2 regions of the Flavobacterium sp. AC274 genome follow, and region 2 is predicted to be linked to the other one. Evidence: riboswitches for the same ligand, from Rfam matches in the RefSeq annotation. Region 2 holds a riboswitch; the other holds the start of a gene.
The links. Region 2 has a riboswitch for S-adenosylmethionine ahead of ACZZZT_RS00010 (alpha/beta fold hydrolase). Riboswitches for the same ligand answer to the same signal wherever they lie in the genome.
Positions count from the first base shown of each region.

Region 1: linked by a shared signal. The riboswitch ahead of ACZZZT_RS25290 (homocysteine S-methyltransferase family protein) and the one ahead of ACZZZT_RS00010 (alpha/beta fold hydrolase) in region 2 are both predicted to bind S-adenosylmethionine.

Region 1 covers NZ_OZ409852.1:5,619,446-5,631,572, forward strand. Annotated here, with positions in the region: gene metH (methionine synthase) at 1-2,021, opposite strand, end outside; gene ACZZZT_RS25285 (hypothetical protein) at 2,500-2,928, opposite strand; gene ACZZZT_RS25290 (homocysteine S-methyltransferase family protein) at 2,934-3,938, opposite strand; SAM riboswitch class I at 4,249-4,363, opposite strand; gene ACZZZT_RS25295 (NAD(P)/FAD-dependent oxidoreductase) at 4,765-5,817, opposite strand; gene ACZZZT_RS25300 (precorrin-2 dehydrogenase/sirohydrochlorin ferrochelatase family protein) at 5,914-6,495, opposite strand; gene cobA (uroporphyrinogen-III C-methyltransferase) at 6,616-7,389, opposite strand; gene ACZZZT_RS25310 (HEPN domain-containing protein) at 7,382-9,472, opposite strand; partial or broken gene ACZZZT_RS25315 (sulfate adenylyltransferase subunit 1) at 9,588-10,831, opposite strand; gene cysD (sulfate adenylyltransferase subunit CysD) at 10,971-11,909, opposite strand; gene ACZZZT_RS25325 (phosphoadenylyl-sulfate reductase) at 12,109-12,127, opposite strand, start outside.
Region 2 covers NZ_OZ409852.1:384-12,510, reverse strand. Annotated here, with positions in the region: gene ACZZZT_RS00045 (hypothetical protein) at 1-1,708, shown strand, start outside; gene ACZZZT_RS00040 (DUF4153 domain-containing protein) at 1,769-3,553, opposite strand; gene metK (methionine adenosyltransferase) at 3,714-4,964, opposite strand; gene ACZZZT_RS00030 (hypothetical protein) at 5,711-5,893, shown strand; gene ACZZZT_RS00025 (O-acetylhomoserine aminocarboxypropyltransferase/cysteine synthase family protein) at 5,975-7,279, shown strand; gene ACZZZT_RS00020 (homoserine dehydrogenase family protein) at 7,463-8,551, shown strand; gene ACZZZT_RS00015 (hypothetical protein) at 9,177-9,377, shown strand; SAM riboswitch class I at 9,566-9,673, shown strand; gene ACZZZT_RS00010 (alpha/beta fold hydrolase) at 9,753-10,736, shown strand; partial or broken gene ACZZZT_RS00005 (aspartate kinase) at 10,738-12,127, shown strand, end outside.

The DNA of each region.
Region 1 (12,127 bases), 5.6 Mb from region 2:
ACCTGATTCGCAGGAAAAATTCCATAAATACCTTTTGCTTGTAGTTTTTTCTCAGCCAAAATTACTTTCAGCATTTCCTGAGCATCTGCAAAAAGAGAAGTTGCTTCTTTACCCACAACCTCATCTGTTAAAATCGCAGGATATTTTCCATGCAATTCCCAAGTTTGAAAAAATGGCGTCCAGTCGATATACGGAACCAAAACATCTAGTTCAACCTCGACGGTTTGTTTTCCAATAAATTTTGGTTTTGTCGGCGTGTATTCACTCCAATCTAATTGCATTTTATTTTTACGTGCATCTTCAATACTCAAGAAGTTTTTATCTCTTGAACGATTTAAAAACGTTTCTCTAAACGAATCGTATTCTGCACGAATATCGCTTGCATATATTTTACGATTATGATCTAACAGGTTTCCTGCAACCGTAACAGCACGCGAAGCATCGTTTACGTGAATTACAGTTTCTCTATATTGCGGAGCGATTTTAACGGCAGTATGCGCACGTGAAGTTGTTGCTCCGCCAATCATAATTGGAATCTTAATTCCTTGTTTATCTAATTCTTTAGCCAGATAAACCATTTCGTCAAGCGAAGGCGTAATCAGTCCGCTTAAACCAATAATGTCTACGTTATGTTCAATCGCTGCAGCAATAATTTTTTCCGGAGGCACCATAACACCAAGATCTACAATCTCATAATTGTTACAGGCCAAAACCACCGAAACGATGTTTTTACCAATATCGTGAACGTCACCTTTTACGGTTGCCATCAAAATTTTTCCGTTTCCTTGTTTGTCGCCGGCTTGTTTGCTGGCTTCAATATAAGGCAATAAATAAGCTACGGCTTTTTTCATTACACGTGCCGATTTTACAACCTGAGGCAAGAACATTTTTCCGCTTCCGAATAAATCTCCAACGACATTCATTCCTGTCATCAAATTGATTTCGATAACTTCAATTGGTTTTGTTGCTGCCAGACGTGCTTCTTCAACATCAATTTCAATAAAAGCGTCAACTCCTTTTACTAATGAATGTGTAATACGTTCCTGAACCGTTCCTAAACGCCATTCCTGAATCGCTTTTTCATCACTTTTTACTTCGCCTTTTACGTTCTCGGCAAAATCCAAAAGTCGTTCTGTCGCATCGTCACGTCTGTTTAGAATTACGTCTTCAACGTGTTCTAATAAATCTTTCGGAATATCATCGTAAATCGAAAGCATTTCCGGATTCACAATTCCCATCGTCATTCCGTTCTGAATCGCGTGGTATAAAAATACCGAGTGCATCGCTTCACGAACCGTATCGTTTCCTCTAAAAGAAAACGAAACGTTACTTACTCCACCACTTATATGTGCGTGTGGCAAATTATCTCTAACCCATTTTGTACCTCTAAAAAAATCGATCGCATTCAAACGATGTTCATCCATTCCGGTTGCAACGGGAAAAATATTTAAATCGAAAATAATATCTTGTGGAGGAAAACCAACTTTATCAACCAAAATATCATACGAACGCTGGCAAATTTCGACTCTACGTTCAAAATTATCGGCCTGACCAACTTCGTCAAAAGCCATGATAATAGCCGCAGCTCCGTATCGTTTGATTAATTTGGCATGGTGAATAAAAGCTTCTTCTCCTTCTTTCAACGAAATCGAGTTGACAACACTTTTTCCTTGTACTACTTTAAGACCCGCTTCGATGATTTCCCATTTCGAGCTGTCGATCATAATCGGAACTCTCGAAATATCCGGTTCTGATGCAATTAAATTCAGGAATTTTGTCATTGCCTGAACACCATCAAGCATTCCTTCATCCATATTAATATCGATGATCTGTGCTCCACCTTCTACTTGTTGTCTTGCAATATCAAGCGCCTCGTCATATTTCTCTTCCTTGATTAAGCGAAGGAATTTTCTCGAACCCGTTACATTCGTACGCTCCCCAATGTTTACAAAAACACTTTCGGGCGTAATAATCAACGGTTCTAATCCTGCTAATACAAGGTCTCTTCTTTTTTCTGCCATTTTTTCTAAGTTACTAAGATCCTGATCCCGAAGCCTCGGGACTAAGGTTCTGAGTTTTTTTTATTCTTTTCTTTCCTGCAAGGTTTTCGAAACCTTGTAGGTATATTTCGTTTTCAATAATCTTATTTTGGGCGTGTTCGCCGCGGCGAATCGGGCTATCCGTTCCTAGTCCTCGCTCTTCCTTCGTCAGGCTGTGGGCTATCCACTCCTATCCCTCACGCAATTTTGGTTTCATAAGATATTTATGTTTTTTTCACGTTTTCAATAATCGTTTTCAAATCTTTGAACCTATATATGTCGTTCCTACGGAACTTTTGTTGTGAATCTTTATCATTTTCAACGGAATAAATTCCGTTGCTACCAATATTTCGTTCCTCCGGAACTTTTATTTCTTCGGCTTACTTGTCTTTGCGAGGAACGAAGCAATCTCATCCTAATATCCCACATTCTAAAAAAACATTTCGTTTCTCCAGAACTTTTATTTCCACTTTGAGTTCTCTATATATTTACAAGTTACACCTGCATCATATATGTAATATTTTATTTTAGTAAATCCTGCTTTAACTAATGAAATGGAATCAGGTTCTAACTCTTCTTCTAAAACTATATAGTTATTTTCTGGGTTATTCAAATCGTATTTTACTTTAAAAAACTTATTTACAAGCTTATACTCTCTACTAGAAACCTCTGATAAAATTTTTCTACCAGAGTAGAAATAATACTTTAAATGATCTCTTTTTCCTTCGCGTTCAATTCTGGTTACAAACCCAATAGTTTCGCCTTTGAATGTTTTCTTATACTCATTATATTCATTGGCATCTTTACTTGCAAGAAAAAACAACAAAAATATTATGGCAATAAGAAGAATTGGACCTATCAAATTTGTATTAATGTTAGTTTCTTTCATTTTTTTTACGCGAATACCGGCGCCACTCTCGGCTTATAACCCTTCGCTACTTCAGCAATTAATCTTATATGATCAGGAGTCGTTCCGCAACAACCGCCGATGATGTTTATTAAATTATCGTCTAAATATTCTTTAATTAAAGCCTGAGTTTGTTCCGGCGTTTCATCGTATTGTCCGAAAGCGTTTGGCAAACCTGCATTGGGATGTGCCGAAACGTTAAACTGTGTATGCTGAGATAATGTTTTTAAATACGGTTTCAACAAATCAGCTCCAAGAGCGCAATTGAAACCTACACTTAATAACGGAATATGTGATACTGAAATCAAAAATGCTTCAACCGTTTGTCCCGAAAGTGTTCTTCCTGAAGCATCGGTAATCGTTCCTGAAACCATGATTGGAATATCAAGATTACGTTCGTCTTTTACTTCTTCGATCGCAAAAAGTGCTGCTTTTGCATTTAACGTATCGAAAATGGTTTCTACCAAAAGTAAATCGCATCCGCCATCCATTAAAGCTTCTACTTGTTGCTTGTAGGCAATACGCAAATCATCAAACGTTACGGCTCTGTAACCCGGATCGTTTACATCTGGCGACATACTTGCCGTACGGTTTGTTGGCCCTATTGAACCGGCAACGAAACGTGGTTTGTCCGGATTTTTAGCGGTAAATTCATCGGCTACTTGTCTGGCAATTTTAGCCGATTCGTAGTTTAACTCGTAAACCAAATCTTCCAGGAAATAGTCGGCCATACCGATCGTAGTTCCTGAAAAAGTATTGGTCTCTACGATGTCAGCGCCGGCATCAAAATACGCGGCGTGAACATCGCGAATCGCTTGTGGTTGTGTTATGGATAGTAAATCGTTGTTTCCTTTTAACGGATGTGGAAAATCTTTGAAACGCTCTCCACGAAAATCTTCTTCGGAGAAATTATAACGCTGCAACATCGTTCCCATTGCTCCATCAAGGATTAGGATATTTTTTTTAATTGCTTCCTGAATTGTTATTGCCATGACTACTTGCCTTTTGCCACGAAGACGCTAAGACACTAAGCTTTTTTATTCTATTATTTAAAACATACCTAATAGGCTTTGAAAACCTTTTACGATACGCGTTTTGATTCACATTAATTCCAAAAACTCACTATTCATGGCTAACTAGCCCCGATTGAGCCGGTATCCTCGTAGTGAAACGGAGAGATAAAGGCGAAAGCGGGAACGATGACAGCAAAAAATGCGTCAATGATTCGCTCATGATACTGAATTCAGTAAAATAATATTGTATGGTTGTCAGGAAAAGTTGAGAAATACGTGTAATGTATTTTTGTTATCTATCTTTGATACTATGAACTAGTATAAAGTAGAATTTAGCACCTTCTTTATGATAAAGGGTTGCTAAGGTTTCATCGGGTCTATCCCTCCGCCTTTCGTGATAACTTTCAATAATTTTAAGAACAGTGCAAAGGTATGAAATAGCCTTGCGACTTGCAAGTTTTTTTTAAGTTCTAAGGAGCTAAGATTCTGAGGTTCTAAGTTTTTTTTAAAGGTGCTGAGATGCTAAGGTACTGAGGTGCTAAGTTTAAAATTCTAATTAATGTTTTTTAATAAAGCTCCAGCGGAGCATCATGTTTATAGCAAACAATTATACGTTTAATCAAAGCTCCAGCGGAGCGACATAATTTTTATAAATAATTATATGTCGCCCCGCTGGGTTTTCCCAATAGATATGCATAATTCTATAAATATTACATCCCTCCAGGATTAAAAAAAGCTCAAACTAAATAGTTTGAGCTTTCCTAATATAAAAAATCTTAGTACCTCAGTACCTTAGAACCTTAAATTAGACAATCGCTTTCACAACTGCTTTTGGCGCTTCTTTACGAGTTCCGTCGAAACCGTCTACTCCAGAAACTGTTGTATATTTTAATACGTATTTTTTACCCGGATTGATGATTGCGTATGCAGCCTGACACATTAAAGTTGCTTCATGGAAACCACAAAGAATCAATTTTAATTTTCCTGGGTATGTGTTTACGTCTCCAATAGCGAAGATTCCCGGAATATTAGTTTGATAATCTAATGCATTGTTTACTTTAATGGCATTTTTTTCGATTTCTAATCCCCAGTCTGCGATTGGTCCTAATTTTGGCGTTAATCCGAAAAGTGGAATGAAGAAATCTGTTTCGATTTTACGGTGTGCTCCGTTTTCTTCGATATCTAACGATTCAACGTGCTCAGCACCATTGATTCCGATAACTTCTGCTGGTGTAATTAATTTAATTTTTCCAGATGTTTTTAATTCCTGTACTTTTTCTACAGAATCAAGAGCTCCTCTAAATTCATTTCTTCTGTGAATTAAAGTTACTTCTGAAGCTACATTGGCCAAAAAGATACTCCAGTCTAAAGCTGAATCTCCTCCTCCGGCAATTACAACTCTTTTATCTCTGAATTTCTCCGGATTTTTGATGAAGTATTTTACTCCTTTATCTTCATAAAACTCGATATCTTCTATAAGTGGTTTACGAGGCTCAAAACTTCCTAAACCTCCAGCGATGGCGATAACCGGCGCGTGAAATTTAGTTCCTTTGTTTGAGGTTACAATAAAACTTCCGTCTTCTTGTTTTTCGATTGTTTCTGCGCGTTCTCCTAATGTATAACCTGGTTCAAACTGCTTAATTTGTTCTTGTAAGTTATCAATTAAATCTCCTGCTAAAACTTCAGGGAAACCAGGAATATCATAAATAGGCTTTTTTGGATACAATTCTGAAAGTTGTCCTCCTGCTTGTGGCAAAGCATCTAAAATATGACATTTTAATTTTAATAATCCTGCCTCGAAAACGGCAAATAAACCTGTTGGTCCTGCTCCAATTATAAGTATATCTGTTTTAATCATTATGGTGTTGTTTATAATCATTCTTAATAATACAAAGAAACGAATAATTTATTCTACTGCCAATGATTTTTGTCATTGATTTCTTTGTGAAACTTTTTACTCCTTATTTTTTAGTGAAGATGTAATTTCATTCATTCTCTTTACCTTTTCTTCAAAGTCGCCTTTTAAGGTTTTGCGATATTCATTGAGGTTTTCGACCATTTGATTGATATCTTCCGGAATTACTTCTTCGAAAAACTCCCGCAATCTTTTAGCAGTTGTTGGCGATTTTCCGTTGGTCGAAATTGCAATTTTTACATTTCCTTTCGTTACGATTCCGCCTAAATAATAGTCACATAAATCTGGCGTATCGGCAATATTGCAAATCAAATAACGCTTTCTGGATAAATCATATACTCTTTTGTTGACTTCTAAATCATCGGTACAAGCGATTACCATATGGCGTTTTTTGAGCATTTTCTTTTTAAACTTCGATTCCGTCAATTTAATTGAAGGATGACTTTCTGCTAAAACTTTAATTTCTAAATGAAAATCCGGCGCCACTACCTCAACATTTGCATTTGGGCTCGATTTTAGTAAAAAAGAGAGCTTTTCTAGTCCAACATTTCCTCCGCCCACAATCAAAACATTCAGATTGTGAAGTTTTAAGAATATCGGATATAATTCGTTCTGTTCCATTTTAATTTAATTTCATCCAATCAAAATTAGAGGATTTATTTTTAACAGTATTGTTTTTATATGCTATACGTACATCGGGTTGAAACCCGACGCTACAATATTGTTAATCCCTCTGGGATTTTATCTGACGATTTCTTTTGATAGAAATTCTTCGTAAAATCCTTTTAATTTATTGCTTTCTCTCACAACTTCTCCAAGAACGATAATTGCTGGCGAACTTAGTTTTTTCTCTTTTACAATTTCTAAAATTGAATTTACTGTTCCCACTCCCACTTTTTCATCTTTGGTTGTTCCGTTTTGGATAATTGCTACAGGCAAATCTCCTTTGTTTTCTTTTTGAAACAAATCGATAATTTGAGGCAATTTGTGCATTCCCATCAAAATAACAACTGTTGCAGATGATTGAGCTGCCAGAGCCACATCTGAAGATAATTTTCTGTCAGAAGTTGTGCCTGTGATTGCCCAGAAACTTTCTGAAACACCTCTTTTTGTAATTGAGATTCCCTGACTTGCCGGAACTGCCACTACTGAAGAAATTCCGGGAATGACAACTGTTTCGATTCCAAAACTTTCTGCAAATTCAATTTCTTCGCTTCCCCGCCCAAAAATAAACGGATCACCACCTTTTAATCGCACTACATTTCCGTAAGTCAATGCATTATCAACAATCAATTGATTGATTTGATCCTGCGTATAAGCGTGATTACCTATCTTTTTTCCAACAAAAATTTTGATGGCATTTTTGGGAGCATGCGCTAATATTTCATCATTGGCCAATGCATCGTACAAAACCACATTCGCTTCAGCCAATGCTTTTACACCTTTCAGCGTAAGCAAATCCGGATCGCCGGGACCTGCACCGACTAAAGTTACTTTTGGTTTAATATTAAGCATTTGCTAATTCTTGAGCTCTGTATTTTTCTATAATTGCAAAAAATGCAATTCCTTCTTCGATATATTGTTTTGCAAACGCTTCACTTGGTTCATTTTGATTGATTTGATAAACCAATTCTCTGAATGTTGTTGGCAATACAATTTTATTAGTTGCAATAAAAACAGTATCAAACAAATCAACAATTCCTGCGTGATTATTTGTTTTTTCGTTTTCTGAAAGCAACAATGCTTTCGCTCCGTTTACAAATCCAGCATAAGCATGGTAAATAGCATCAGACCATTTTCCTTCGTTGAATGATTCCTGAGCAAATGTCAATTTATCTTTTGCTTCTAACAATAAAGTTGCCACTAAATCGATCACAACACCTGCACATTCTCCAACTCCAACTGCTTTTACGTAATTGTCTGCGTTACCCCAATCAACGAAATCAGCTTCTGTTAAATTGGTTACATCTGCAAAAGGTTTTAAAATTTCATAGAAATATTTCTCTCCTTTTGCATCGTAATAGTTTAGGAATTTTTCTCCATTTGCATTCGCATCAAAATCATTTAAGATTGTACGCAAAGCATCTGGTCCTCTACGGCTTGGAATTTTGATTACTTTATCTGCAAAACGTCCTGCGCCATTTCCTAATCTTCCTCCGCCTAATAAAACCTGCAATGCCGGAGCTACTAGTTTTCCTGAATTGATCGACATTCCCTGAAAACCAATTGCCGACATATTGTGCTGACCACATGCATTCATACAACCCGAGATTTTGATTTCAATTTCCTGATTGTTCAAATACTGAGGATATTCGGCATTCAATACTTTTTCTAATTCTTCTGCAATCCCGGTACTACTTGCAATCCCCAAATTACAAGTATCTGTACCCGGACAAGCTGTAATATCTGCTGTAGAATTATACCCTAAATGAACAAAGTCCAGTTTGGCTAATTCCTGATAAAAGAAAGGAAGATTCTCTTCTTTTACGTGACGTATTACAATATTTTGACGCAATGAAAAACGTAATTCATTTGCTGCGTAATTCTTAATTAAATCGGCTAATAATCTCGCTTTATCCGTATAAAAATCTCCTAATAAAACTTTGATTCCGATAGCATAATAACCCGCTTGTTTTTGAACAATTACATTTGATTTTTTCCAGGTTTCATAAGCTTTGGTATCTTCAATTGTAACTTGCGGAACTTCTAATAATGGTTCCGGAATTGCACCTTCAAAAGCGGTTGTGTCAATTTCGTAGGTTTCAAAAGCGATTGCTTTTTTCTCTTTTTCAACTAAATCAAGGAAAACATCTCTTCCCATTTCTTTGATTAAGAATTTCATACGCGCTTTCATTCTTTTTGCACGCTCACCATATCGGTCAAAAATACGGATGATTCCTTCTGCAGTTGGAATGATTTCATTTGCCGGAACAAACTCTGAAAGTAATTCAGCATGTGCTGGCTGAGAACCTAAACCGCCACCAAACATGATTTTGAATCCGCGAACGCCATCCACAACTTTCGGAATAAATCCTAAATCGTGTAAATAACTCAAAGCCGTATCTTCATCAGATGACGAGAACGAAATTTTGAATTTACGTCCCATTTCCTGACAAATCGGGTTTCTTAATAAATATTGGAAAAGTCCGTGTGCATAAGGCGAAACATCAAACGGTTCGTTTACATCTACACCAGCCAATTCGCTTCCTGTAATATTACGAACTGTGTTTCCACAAGCTTCACGCAACGTGATATCGTCTTTAGCCAAATTTGCCCAAAGTTCCGGAGTTCTGTCTAAACTTACGTAGTGAATCTGGATATCCTGACGTGTTGTAATGTGCAAACGACCTGTAGAATATTCGTCAGAAACTTTAGTAATACGCACCAATTGTTCGCTCGTTACTTTACCGTAAGGCAATTTAATACGAATCATTTGCACGCCTTCCTGACGTTGTCCGTAAATTCCACGTGCTAAACGAAGACTACGAAAACGCTCATCATCAATTTTTCCTCCACGGAATAAATGAATCTTTTTTTCAAGATCGATAATCTCTTTTTGAACTATCGGATTTTCTATTTCTGTTCTAAAACTTTCCATTTTTCTTTAATGCTTTAGGCTTTAGGCAATAAGCTGTAGGCTTTCTTGCGTACCGTGTTATACATTTTTTGCTAAAAGCTTACAGCCTAAAGCTTATTGCTTACAGCAGTGAAAACTATCTAATGAATCCTACTCCTGCTGTTGTGTTCGTTGCTGTATCAATTAAGATAAATGCTCCGTTTGATTTGTTATCGTTATAGGCATCAAAATATAAAGGCTTGCTTAATTTGATGGTTACTTCTCCAATTTCGTTGATCGCTAATTGCGATGCTTCTTTTGTTCCTGAATAATCGGTTGAGATTGTATTTTTGATACTTTCTACTTTTGCTAAAACCGAGTTTGTGTTGTGCTGTACAATATATTTTGTACCCGCAACCAGTTTTTTACTGTCCATCCAACAAACTGTTGTTGTGATTTCTTTTTCAATTTTTGGAAGTTCAGATGATTTTACAATCATATCTCCTCTTGTCACATTGATATCATTTTCTAATTCAATTGTGATCGATGAACCTGCAACGGCTTCATCATATGTTTTATCGAAAAAGTGAATTTTTGAAACTTTTGATTCTGTTAAAGAAGGAAGAACCGTTACAGCATCTCCAACTTTAATTGAATTTCCGTATAATTTTCCTGCGTAACCTCTAAAATCGTGGTATTCTTCTGTTTTCGGGCGAATAACCGTTTGAACCGGAAAACGTGCTTTTCCTGCTTCAAAAACATCTGAAGAATGCAATCCTTCTAAATGCTCCAATACAGTTTGTCCCGTATACCAAGGCATATCTTTAGATTGATCAACTACGTTTCCGCCATTGATTGCACTTAACGGAATATAACTTACGTTTTGCTCTTTGAAAGTGCTTTTGCATTTAATGCTTGAAAATCAGCTTTGATTTTATTGTAAACTTCTTCAGAATAATCAACTAAATCCATTTTATTAATCGCAACAATTACCTCTTTTACTCGCAATAAATTATTGATAAAAAAGTGACGGTATGTTTGCTCAATTACGCCTTTTCTGGCATCAATTAAAATGATAGAAACCTGAGAAGTCGAAGCTCCAGTAACCATGTTTCTAGTATATTCTACGTGACCTGGAGTATCGGCAATAATGTAACTTTTCTTTGCAGTCGAAAAATAAATGTGTGCTACGTCAATTGTAATTCCTTGTTCTCTCTCTGCTACTAATCCATCAGTTGCCAAAGAAAAATCAAGATAATCGTACCCTTTTTGTTTACTACTTTTTTCGATTGCCTCGATTTTATCTGTGGTCAATGATTTTGTATCGTACAATAATCTTCCTATCAAAGTACTTTTTCCGTCATCTACACTTCCTGCTGTTGCTATTTTTAAAACTTCCATTCTGATATTTTTGTTTCAGGTTTAAAAATTTTGTTTCAGGTTTCAAGTTTAAAGTTGATTCCCTTTGAACTAAAGTTTAAATCTGTATGTTTTTTTGTTTTTACTTTTTAATTAATAATTTATAATTCACAATTAATAATTAAAAATATCCTTGTTGTTTTCTCTTTTCCATTGCGGCTTCAGAACGTTTGTCATCGATTCTGGCTCCTCTTTCAGAAATGGTTGACGATCTGATTTCGCCTACCACTTCTTCGATTGTTGCAGCATAAGATTCAACTGCAGCTGTACAACTCATATCTCCAACGGTTCTGAAACGAACAATTCGTTCTTCGATTTGTTCGTCTTCTTCCTGATACACATAAGGAGAATGCGACCAGATTAAACCGTCTCTCAAAAAAACTTTTCTTTTATGCGAAAAATAGATTGACGGAATCTCAATATGTTCTTTTTCAATATAACTCCAAACATCTAATTCTGTCCAGTTTGAAATTGGGAAAACACGAACATTTTGACCATTTTCTATTTTTCCGTTCAAAATATCAAATAACTCCGGACGTTGATTTTTTTCATCCCATTGACCAAAATCGTCTCGAACTGAAAATATACGTTCTTTTGCCCTTGCTTTTTCTTCATCACGACGCGCTCCACCAATACATGCATCAAACTTAAATTCTTCGATTGCATCTAAAAGTGTTGTTGTCTGTAAGCTGTTTCTACTAGAATATTTCCCGGTTTCTTCTACCACTTTTCCTTCATCAATAGCATCCTGAACATTACGAACGATCAACTCTAAACCTAATTCTTCTACTAATTTATCTCTGAAAGCAATTGTTTCAGGGAAATTATGTCCCGTATCAACGTGCAAAAGAGGAAACGGAATCTTTGCAGGGAAAAATGCTTTTTGTGCCAAACGCACTAATGTTATAGAATCTTTTCCTCCAGAGAAAAGTAAAACCGGTTTGTCAAACTGTGAAATTACTTCTCTGAAAATGTATATTGCTTCACTCTCTAAAGCGTTTGTTTTTAATACTGAACTCATTGTTTTTTTGTTTGATATTTTGTTTGTTTCAAGTTTCAAGTTTTTTGCTTGATTCTGATACTCTCAACATTTTATTCTATTCTCTATATTCTTTATTCTATTCTCCATCGGGTTAAAACCCGACGCTACAATATAAATCGTTCCTCCGGAACTTTAAATCTTAATTCTTTCCTCTTTGTTCTATTCTCTTTGTTCTATTCTCTTTACTCTATTCTCTTTACTCTATTCTCTTGCTTCTTTACTCTTTCTTAGCGCTA
Region 2 (12,127 bases):
TGAACTTAATGAAGTAAATGATTTAAATCTGGCCGGTTTTTATGATAAAAAAACAAATGAATTGCAGATTGCAGAACATGCAGGAAAAAATCCTCTGACATTTATAAATTCAAAAGATGCACAGCCTGATGTAGCATCAAATGTTACGCCAATTGAAAATAAAAGTGTTTTAAAATGGACATATCCAGGAAAAGAACCTTTAGTTAGCGATGATTTTGGAGTTGCTGTAGATAGTGCTGCAACAGTAGATTATGCTTCTAAATATGATTTTAAATTTAAAGTCGAAAACAATTTAAAAAGCGCTATTGCTGCTACTAAAGCTGCTAAAACTAAATTTTTAATAGTTTATAATGATAGTAAAAACCCTGCAGCAAAAACTGATTTTGATGCAGTATTAAAAGATCTTGAAGAACAGGTTGGGTATTATATGTATGATGCTTACAATGCGCAATATGATGTTTTTAATTATTATTTGGCTACAGCCGATGATAAAAAATGGCTTAAAACCGCTAAAATTTCTGATAGTCCTGCTATTGTAATATTAAATGGTGATGGTGATGTTTTGGCAACCGCAAAATCGAATTTATTAGATAAAAAATCAGAGTTAAGTTATTATGATGAGTTTGCCAAAAAACTGCAAAGAGCCAATGCATTTTTTGCTTTTGCTAAAGTGGCAAAGAATAAAAAAGCAACAGATACGGATGTTATTTCGGCTTTTTATAAAGCTTCAATACTTGATATACCGTATGAATATGAAACGACAGATTCTGTTACAGTAGAGGTAAATCCGGTTGATTTTAACATTGCAAAAGTTACTCTGGATAAAAAAGAAGTGACCCAAATCTGGAAAAAATTAATTGAATCACACCAAAAAGATACAAAACCAAACAGAGAGTTGGCAGAAACGATTTTGAGAGAAATAAAAAACGTTGGCTTTTTTAAACAATTTTTTAATGAAGAGCGTGTTTTTAATGATACCGATTTCTTAGCAATCGATTATTTGTTAAAGCACTACGATGCCATTGAAAAAATGAACATAGAAGATGAAAATGGAACTGCCTTAGCATTACTAAAAGGAAGTTTAAGTTTTGAAATTTCATCGGCTTTGCAACAAAATAGTTATGTAGTGCAAGAAGGTGTTGCAGGAAAAGCAAATCAGAATAAAATAATTGCGATCTACAAAAAGTTGATTGTAAGCGGTAAAGGAAATTTTGATTGTTATAAAAATTACTTTGAATATTTGAATTCAGATAGTCAAAACAGTGTGGATGATATTGCTTTCTTAAAAGAATTTAAATCTTATTTTGATTCGAATTTATCAACCGAAAAAGGGAATGCTATTGAGAGATTAGACAGTATGTTTGCGACATTAGACACTGATTCTGATTATTCTTATAACGGATGGAATTCGTTTAAAGATTATCATTCCAATCTTGCGAATAATGCTGCCTGGGCAACAGTATTAAAACCTGCAAATAATAGTTTCATAAAAGATGCTGTAAGTTGGTCAGAGTATAGTTTAATTGTAACTAAAAATAACCCGTATTATTTAGATACATTAGGGCAGTTGTATTATAAAGACGGTCAAAAAGAGAAAGCAATCGCAACTCAAAAGTTGGCAGTTAAGTTTTTAACTGATGAAATTGACGAACAAACTGCCGTTGAAATTCGCGAAACATTAACTAAAATGGAAGACGGAACCTATTAGGATTTTAAAATTCGTATAAAAAAGAACCCGACAAGATTTTGTTTTTGTCGGGTTCTTTTTTTATTTTTTAATACCAATCATTACTTTTATTTGGTAGTTTTCTAAGATCTTTTTGTTGTTTTCGATCTTACCATTTGCGCTAATATACGTTAGCAAAATGTTGTATTTTGAGTTTTCTATCTTTTGATTAATTTTTACGGCTGAATTATCGTAATTATTTCTACTCTTAAAGGCTGAATTTGAATTAACAAAATCATTTATTTTTAATGGAATTATATCCTCATTGATCTGTAAATTACGATCGTATTTTTTTTGTTGTGATAGTATTGAATAAGGTGTGTTGTCGATAGTGATACAATCTTTACAATCAAAAGAGATGCTGCTATGGATTGTAAAACTAAAATCATAGCCATGAATATTTTCAACGGCATTATCATTTCTTTCATAAAAATAATAACTAAAAGAATCGTTTAAATCGTCTTTTCGATCATATTCAGATCGATATTCAAAACCTAAACTTTCCATAATTTGATGTGAATCCGGATCTTTATCTTTTTTATAAAGTGCGTCTAATTTTTTGTCAGCGTACGGCAACATAACTTCAAAACCATAATTTCTCTCCAAAAAATAAACAATGCTGCTCAATTCCTGTTCTTCTTCAAAAGTTAGTTTTGTTTTTTTATCCTTTTGCAGATAACTTTCAAAGCGGGATAACTGACTGTATTTTGAAACAGAACTGGCACTTTGCGGGCCAGCAATCGAAAACAAACCGGCAATGCACATACTTATAGGGATGAATTTTATTTTAGGATGTTTTTGAATTAAAAAATAAGCCACAACAACTGCCAGCCAAACCGACAGTAATAAAACATAATAACGTTCGTGTGTAAAACCGTAAAGATTAATTCGGTATAAAATAGCCCAAAATAATAGTGCCAATAGTGGAATTAATAAGAAATAAAACCAGCGATTATACGTGCGCATCCAGAGATTTCTGCTTTCATTTGCAATTGGGTGAACGAGTAAAAAGGAAAGAATTCCGGTAATGGCAAAAGCCAAAACAAGGTAAGAAACCCAACCAACCGGCAACGAAAGCGTAATAAGAATTTTGGCTTCGTAACAAATTAAAATTACAAGGTAAAGACTTATTAAAGGCAATAAAACATATTGAGTGAAGTTTTTAAGTCCTTTTGGATAATTTAACTGAAGCGGAACCTCATCATTATCAATTTCAGGAACTCCGTTTAAAAAGAAAATGGTATTGAAGATTCCGCCAATAACGAAAAAGATATAAAGGTAAATATTATCGTAAAAATCAAATTTAAATAGTTTTTCGACAGCTAAAATAGCCAAAGCCAAACCGCAATAAAGTACAAAGCTATATAACCCAGAAGTTAAAATCCTGAGAAAAAGCTGTTTATTGAATTCCCAAAACTCTTCCTGATTGTACTTTTTTGGTAAAAAACCAGCAAAGGAAACCAAAAGATGCAGCGCAATATTAAGAACAAAAAACTGCTGAAATTCTGTATCTATCATTCGGTCTCTAAAACTAAAAACAAAAGCGACAACCAGCGATCCAAGAATTAGACTTGTGATAAAACGTAAAATGTTCTTTTTGTTCGAACTAAGAAAAAACAAACTCACAGAAAGAAACAGAACCAAACATAGAGAAGAACTCAATAAAGCTTTTTCGAAAAAATGTTTTTTGGGATTGCTGTAATCAAACTCATTTAGTATGATGGCAAAAATAGTTCCCAGAATTGCTGTAATGGTTTCTAAAGGGAATCTAAGAACTGTTTTTTGTATTGCATTTAATACGTTTTGTAACGAAGGAAGTTTGCTCATTTTTGGGATGGTTAATTTCACACTAAAGAAAAGCAAATGCAAACTAATAACCAAATAAAAACCCCGATCTCTAAACGAATAGAAATCGGGGGTAATATAAGTAAGATTAAAAAGAAATGGACTGTGAAGTCTAAGAATTAATAACCGTTTGAATTAAAAATTAAAGTCCGAATGCAGCTTTTACTTTGTCTACAAAATCAAGTTTTTCCCAAGTAAACAACTCAACAGTTACAGTTTTTGAATGCCCGCCCGGAGCAGCAAAAGTTTTAGTAACAACCTCTGGTTTACGTCCCATATGTCCGTAAGCAGCAGTTTCGCTATAAATAGGGTTTCTTAATTTTAAACGTTGTTCAATAAAGTAAGGACGCATATCGAATAACTCTTCTACTTTTTTAGCAATTTCACCGTTAGTTAAATTTACTTTAGAAGTTCCGTAAGTTTCGATAAAAATACCCATTGGCTGTGCAACACCAATTGCGTAAGAAACCTGTACAAGAATTTCGTCAGCAACACCTGCAGCCACTAAGTTTTTAGCGATATGACGTGTAGCATAAGCAGCACTTCTGTCTACTTTACTTGGATCCTTTCCAGAGAAAGCACCACCACCGTGAGCTCCTTTTCCACCGTATGTATCAACAATGATTTTTCTTCCTGTTAAACCAGTATCTCCGTGAGGTCCACCAATTACGAATTTTCCTGTTGGGTTAATATGGTAGTTGATTTTATCATTAAATAAATGAGCGTGAGCTGGATTTTTAGCGATAATTCTAGGAATCAAAATTTCGATAATATCTTTTTTGATTTTAGCAAGCATTGTAGCTTCTTCATCAAAATCATCGTGTTGAGTTGAGATTACAATCGCATCAATACGAGTTGGTTTGTTATCATCGCTGTATTCTAAAGTTACCTGAGATTTAGCATCCGGACGTAAATAAGTGATTTCATTATTTTCGCGTCTTAAAATAGCTAACTCCTGTAATAATTTATGAGATAAATCAAGAGCCAGAGGCATGTAGTTTTCAGTTTCGTTAGTTGCGTAACCAAACATCATTCCCTGATCTCCTGCACCTTGTTCTTCTGGCTTAGCTCTGTCTACACCTTGATTAATATCAGCAGATTGTTCATGAATTGCTGATAGAATTCCACAAGAATTTGCCTCAAACATGTACTCGCTTTTTGTATATCCAATTTTACGGATTACTTCACGAGCGATTTGCTGCACATCAAGATAAGTATTCGATTTTACTTCTCCGGCCAAAATTACCTGACCAGTTGTAACTAAAGTCTCACATGCTACTTTTGAGTCAGGATCAAATGCTAAGAAGTTATCAATTAATGCATCCGAAATTTGATCTGCAACTTTGTCTGGATGCCCTTCACTAACAGATTCTGACGTAAATAAATAAGCCATAATAATTATTAAATTAAAATTAAGCGAGGAAAATAATTGCTGAAAAAGGCTAAAGGAGAATTCCTGCTTTAGCATTTTTTACTACTGAAATCAATCTTTCAGTATTCATAACGAACCGTTTCATTATGAAGAGGTTGCAATCAGTTCAAATTTTTCCTCTGTATTCGGGTGCAAAAGTACAAAACCATTTTGATTTGCAAATTAAAGTTGAACTTTTTTCTTTTTATAAGCAGAAATTTAACATATCATACTAATTTGATAGGGTAATGGAAAATAAATCAATTTTTGTTTGGTGGATTGAAAAAAAGTTCTCACATTTGCCAAACAAAACAAGAACAAAAATGAATTTAGTTATTAAAAATATGTGTTGCATGATGCCGGAAACTTCCGCAGAGTGCACTATTGTTTAGTATCTAAATCTAAAAATAACAATAAGACCTCTGCAAATCGCAGAGGTTTTTTTTTGATCAAAATTTAATTAAAACATATAAGTGATGTAAGGAAATATAAGTGGAGTTTCAAAATAAAACTAAAATGAACTTATATCACTTATATGGTGAAAACAAAAAAATAAAATGAATTCAGTAGTAAATAAAATGATGATGTGTTGTAAGATGTCGATGTGCATCCAGACCTGCTATTGCCGAAAGTGAAAGATAAAATCTTTGTTATAGTTTCAACTATAAGCCCTTTTGGTAAGCCATCCGAAAGGGCTTTTTTATTTCCAACAATTAAAATTAAAAATCATGAACACACTAGATATCAATACAATCGCATTTCAATACTTATTAAGAACAGATTCTCAAAAAAACAATAATGCTGAAGAAACCAATAAAGTTTTACAGTATAATCCGGAACAGTATATGAAAAGTCAAAAATCATTACTGTTTCAAATGTATGATCTTGAAGAAGAGGAAGACTTTGTTTAAATCTATTTCAATATCTATTTCAAAAATAAAATTCAATTACAATATAAAATCTATTTAACAATATTTAAAAACTAAGAAATCATGAGCACACAAAAATTCGCAACAAACGCACTACATGCAGGACACGACGTAACTAAAAACGGAAGCACAAGAGCAGTGCCAATTTACCAAACATCGTCATACGTATTTAATAATGCTGATCACGCTGCCAATTTATTTGGCCTTGCCGAAGCCGGATTTATTTACACCAGATTGAATAATCCAACAAATGATGTTCTGGAACAACGTTTAGCAGCGCTTGAGGGCGGAATTGCAGCCGTAGTTACAGCATCCGGAGCATCGGCAATTGCGACAACTTTCCTGACTTTGCTAAAAGCCGGAGATCATATTGTGGCTTCGAATAGTTTATACGGCGGAACTTATAATTTATTAAAAGTGACTTTGCCTCGTTTAGGAATTACAACCACATTTGTGGATCCTGCAAAAGCAGAAAATTTCACAAAAGCCGCAAAAGAAAACACCAGAGCATTCTTTGTAGAATCTTTAGGAAATCCAAAATTAGACGTATTAGATCTGAAGGCAATTTCGGCGGAAGCCAAAAAATTTAAAGTGCCGTTTATTGTAGATAATACTGTCGCGACTTCTTATTTGTTAAAACCAATTGAACACGGAGCGAATATCGTAATTCACTCTTTAACTAAATATATTGCCGGAAACGGAACTTCATTAGGCGGTGCGATTATCGATGCCGGAACTTTTGACTGGTCTAACGGAAAATTCCCTGAATTTACAGAACCTTCTGCCGGATATCATGGATTAGTGTATCACGAAGCTTTAGGGAATGCTGCTTTTATTGCAAAGGCAAGAATTGAAGGATTACGTGATTTCGGATCTGCTTTGAGTCCGTTTAATGCTTTCCAGATTATTCAGGGATTAGAAACATTGCCAATTCGAATTAAAAAACACAGCGAAAATGCTTTAGCTCTTGCCGAATGGTTAGAGAAACAAGATGAGGTGGTTTGGGTAAATTATCCGGGTCTGAAAAACAATAAATATTATGATTTAGCCAAACAATATCTTCCGGAAGGACAGAGCGGAATTATCACTTTTGGATTAAAAGGAGGTTTTGAAGCGGCTAAAAAAGTAGTAGATCAAACAAAATTATTCTCATTGCTGGCCAATATTGGTGATACAAAATCATTAATTATTCATCCGGCAAGTACAACACATCAACAGCTAACAGATGATGAACAACTGGAAACGGGAGTTTCAAAAGATTTGATCAGACTTTCCGTTGGAATCGAAGATATTGAAGATTTAATCGCAGACTTGGAAACTGTATTTGCAAGTGTTACACAATCGCAATACAGCATCAATAAAAATTAGGTTTTTTTGTTTTTTGTTTGAAAAATTGCCTTTAGCGAGTGAGTTTTTGCTAAAGGTGATTTTTTATGAGAAAAGCATTCAGTATAAAAGTTTTGAACCATATAAGTAGAGACGCACAGCAGTGCGTCTAAATTATATGAACTTATATAACTTATATGGTTTAATAAATTAAAATAAAAAATTATGTCAAAGCTTAAAATAAATATTATCCTTTTCGGAATTGGAAATATCGGAAGCACTTTGATCAATCAGATAATAGAAAGTCAGGAATTTTTTCTGCAAAGTAAAAACATCGATTTTCATTTTCCGATAATCACCAATTCTACCGTTGCTTTTTTCGAGAAAGAAGGCGTTGGATATGCCTGGGAAACCAATTTTGTGCAATTGGCTGTTCCGTTTAAAGTAGAAGATATCATAGAATTTGCAAAAGAAAACGAATTTGAAAATTTGATTGCTGTTGATGCCACGGCGAGCGATGAATTGATAAGTCATTATAATACATTGATTCAAAATGGATTTAATATTGTCGCGGTAAATAAAAAGGCAAATACGCTTCCGCTTGATCTTTATAAAGAAATACGGGAAAATCTTAAAAAGTACGACAAAGAGTTTTTGTATGAAACATCGGTTGATACCGGATTTCCGGTTTTACAGACTTTGAGAGATTTGTATTATTCGGGAGAAAAAATAACCAGGATTCGGGGTGTTTTCTCTGATAATCTGAGTTATGTTTTTAATCGATTTTCGAATGAAGAAACCACTTTTTCTTCTGTTTTAAAAGATGCCAGTTTGTTAGGATTGATGCGTTCTACTTTTAAAGAAGATTTATCCGGAAATGATACGGCAAAAAAACTGCTCATTCTGACCAGGGAAATTGGAAAGGATTTTGAACTGTCGGATATTAAAATCAATTCTATTATTAAAGAAGAACATCTAGAGAAAAACGGAATTCTTGATAAAGAAGCGATTGACCGATATTTTAAAATTTCAAAAATCACCCAGGCCGATAATCATGTTTTAAGATACGTTGGCGAATTTGATGTAGAGAAAAATACATTGGAAGTGAAATTGGTTTCAGAATCTGCAGCATCGGCAATTGGACAATTAAAAGGTTCTGATACTATTTTTGAAATCTACACACAATCATATGCCGATGTTCCAATCGTAATTCAGAGTGCTTCGGCTTGTAAACAGGCAATTTCAAGAGGAATTATAACTGACATCTTAAAAGTTGCCGAAAAAATTAAAAATAAGGAAGCAGTTTGGCTTTAAAACCAGATTAAAAAATGCTTTGAAATGTTCTTTGATAAACTGATTTGTGGAAATATTAAGGTGTAAATCAATTATTTGTAAGTTTTTACTTCTGTTTTGTGTAACAAAAGTTTTGTAAGATGTTTTTTATCAAAAAAAAGTGATTTTTTGTCGGATTTTCGTATTAATTTATTGTTTTTTATTTGCGTAATTAAAATAATATTGCCATATTTGTTAAACCCAAAAGCTACTGAATCAATGAACTTAAATGTCTATAAAATGTTTTGCGCCATTTCGGTTAAAACCGTTGGGAAGTCTTTTGCTTAAATTGTAAGAAAACAATAAAAACATATGCAAAAGCCTCCCGATAATTTTTTTGGAGGCTTTTTAATTTTATAAGAAAATGCAAGAATTTAAAATAATAAATAAATCACAGATGAATAAATCCCTACAGATGAACAAGATGTTCTCTGTCGCATTTATTTGCGTACGCGTCTGTTGATACTAAAAGAATATATGAGTTTGAAAAACTTAAACCCTTTTGGTATCCCGATCCAAAAGGGTTTTTTTATTTCATTTGGCTTCTTAACACAATAATAAACGAATAGTAAACATAATAATACACAACAAACTAAAACTTAATATCATGAGTACATTAAACTACATCGCAAAAACATTTTCAACATTGAAAAACAGAACTAAAAGAAACAATCCGCCGCCGCCAAAGAACGAATTGATCCATCCAAGGTTCGGAATAACTGAAACAGATAAAAAAGAAGAGAAAAAAGAGCCAAACTCTTTATTGTTTTTGATGTACTCAAAAGAAAATGAAACGCTTTTTATCTAAATCGAAAAGCATCATAGAATAAGGGAAAACCTGCTTAATTTTACTGGGCAAATTGTTCGGTAAATTTTTGCGTACAATAGTTTTAGTTTGAATTATGTTTAAGAAATTGAGCAATCAGTTTCGATAAAATTTGTTTGTTTAAGAAATTAGTAGTTAATTTGCACCTTTAAGTTCAAAAACGTATTGAAATGTTATAAAGAAAGGACGAGGGATTAGACCCGATGAATCCTTAGCAACCCTTCGGTAAAGCGAAGAAGGTGCTGCATTCTACCACGCCAAACGTGGAAAGATAACAACAAGAATTTTTCTAGTTTAATACTAGTTTTTTCTTTCTAATATTTCCAGATACAAATCAATAATACAACAGATTTGAAATTGGAAAATATACCAAACCCTATTAGCATACAAAATTTCACCACCGAAAATGGTGCACTTTACCGTTCTTTACCTTTAAGTTTTACCGTTTTTGGTTTGCCATTGCATAGCGCGCCTATTGTTTTGGTTAATCATGCTTTAACCGGAAATGCTCAGGTTACAGGCGAAAATGGCTGGTGGAATGACTTAATTGGCGAAGGAAAAACAATCGATACGGAAAAATATACAGTCCTTGCCTTCAACGTTCCCGGTAACGGAACTGATTCTTTCATTATAGAAAATTACCAGGATTTTACAACCAGAGATATTGCCAGAATTTTTCTTGAAGGACTTGATGCCTTAAATATAACTCAGGTTCATACTATAATTGGCGGTTCTGTTGGCGGTGGAATTGCCTGGGAAATGCTGGCATTAAAACCAAACATTACTCAAAACCTGATTCCAATTGCAACAGATTGGAAATCGACAGACTGGATGATTGCCAATTGCTTTTTACAGGAACAAATCCTGAACAATTCATCACGACCAATTGAAGATGCCAGAATTCATGCCATGTTGTGTTACAGATCTCCGGAATCATTTAAAGAAAAATTTCAACGTACGACAAACCCAAATCTTTCTGTTTTTAATATAGAAAGCTGGCTGGCACACCACGGAGACAAATTGCAAAAAAGATATCAATTGGCTTCTTATAAACTAATGAACCAATTGCTTAAAACCATAGATATAACTCGAAATAGTGAGAGTTTCGAAACCTTAATATCAAAAACAAATGCCACAATTCACATTATCGGAATTAATTCTGACTTATTTTTTACGGCAAAAGAAAACAGAGAAACTTATCAGGAATTAAAAAAGTTCAAAGACAATGTTTTTTATAACGAAATTGATTCTGTTCACGGACATGACGCTTTTTTAATCGAGTACAAACAATTAGATCATTTACTTGCCGATATTTTTAAGGCAGAAACAATAGCAAAATAAAATGAAAGTATTAAAATTTGGAGGTAAATCATTATCAAACGGAGAAGGACTTAACAAAGTTGTCTCAATTATTTCAGATAAAGTAAATCAGGGCGAACAAATTGCCGTTGTAGTTTCTGCCCGCGGAAATGCTACAGATGAATTAGAATATATTTTAAAAATTGCTGCCAAAAACGGAAATTATAAACCATTATTCGAAAACTTTAAAATCTATCAAATTTCAGATTATCCACAAGTTGATTTATCTGAAGAGTTTACCATTTTAGAAAAACTTTTTGAAGGTGTAAGCTTAATTGGCGATTATAGCAATAAAATTAAAGATCAGATTTTGTCTAAAGGCGAATTGCTTTCGGCTAAATTATTGACTTCGATTTTAAAAGAAAGAGGAATTCCGGCTAATTTTGTTGATGCAAGAGAATTGCTAAAAACCGATTCTAAATTTGGTGATGCACAGCCTTTAGAACAGCTTTCGAAGAAAAATGTTGTCAATTATTTTAAAGAACATAACGGTTCAACTGTAAACATTGTAACCGGTTTTATTGGTTCAAACAACAATAACGATACGACAACTTTAGGAAGAAACGGCAGTAATTACACCGCTTCGTTAATTGCTAATTATTTGAATGCCGAAGAATTACAAAACTTTACGCACGTTGACGGAATTTACACAGCAAATCCTGATTTGGTTGCAGATGCTAAAAAAATCGAATTCCTTTCGTTTAACGAAGCAAACGAATTAGCCAATTTTGGAGCAACAATTCTGCACGCAAAAACGATTATTCCATTATTAGAAAAAAACATTCCACTTCGTATTTTAAATACTTTCAATCACGAAAATCGCGGAACTTTAATTACTTCAGATTCTGCAAAAGAAGGAATCAAAACACTTTCAGTATTAGAGAATGTTTCTCTTGTAAATCTTGAAGGTCGCGGATTACTTGGAAAAGCCGGCGTTGATGCCCGAATTTTTAAAGTAATGGGCGATCACAACATCAGCGTAAGTATCATTTCGCAAGGTTCTTCAGAAAGAGGAATTGGTCTTGTAGTGGCAACTGATAAAGCGACAACCGCAATGGTTGAACTAGAAAAAGAGTTTGAAAACGATTTTTATTCTAAAGATGTAAACCAGATTACAGTAACAGATAATGTATCTGTAATTTCAATTATTGGTCAGGATTTGAGCACTTTCCATAAACCTTACACGGCATTAATCAAAAATAAAATTGTTCCGATATTGTTTAACAACACCGTTACGGGTAAAAACGTGAGTTTGGTGGTTAAAAAAACGGAGCTGCATAAAGCGTTAAACGTAATTCACGGAGAGATTTTTGGAGTTTCTAAAAAAATCAATATCGCGATTATAGGTCATGGTTTAGTTGGCGGAACTTTAA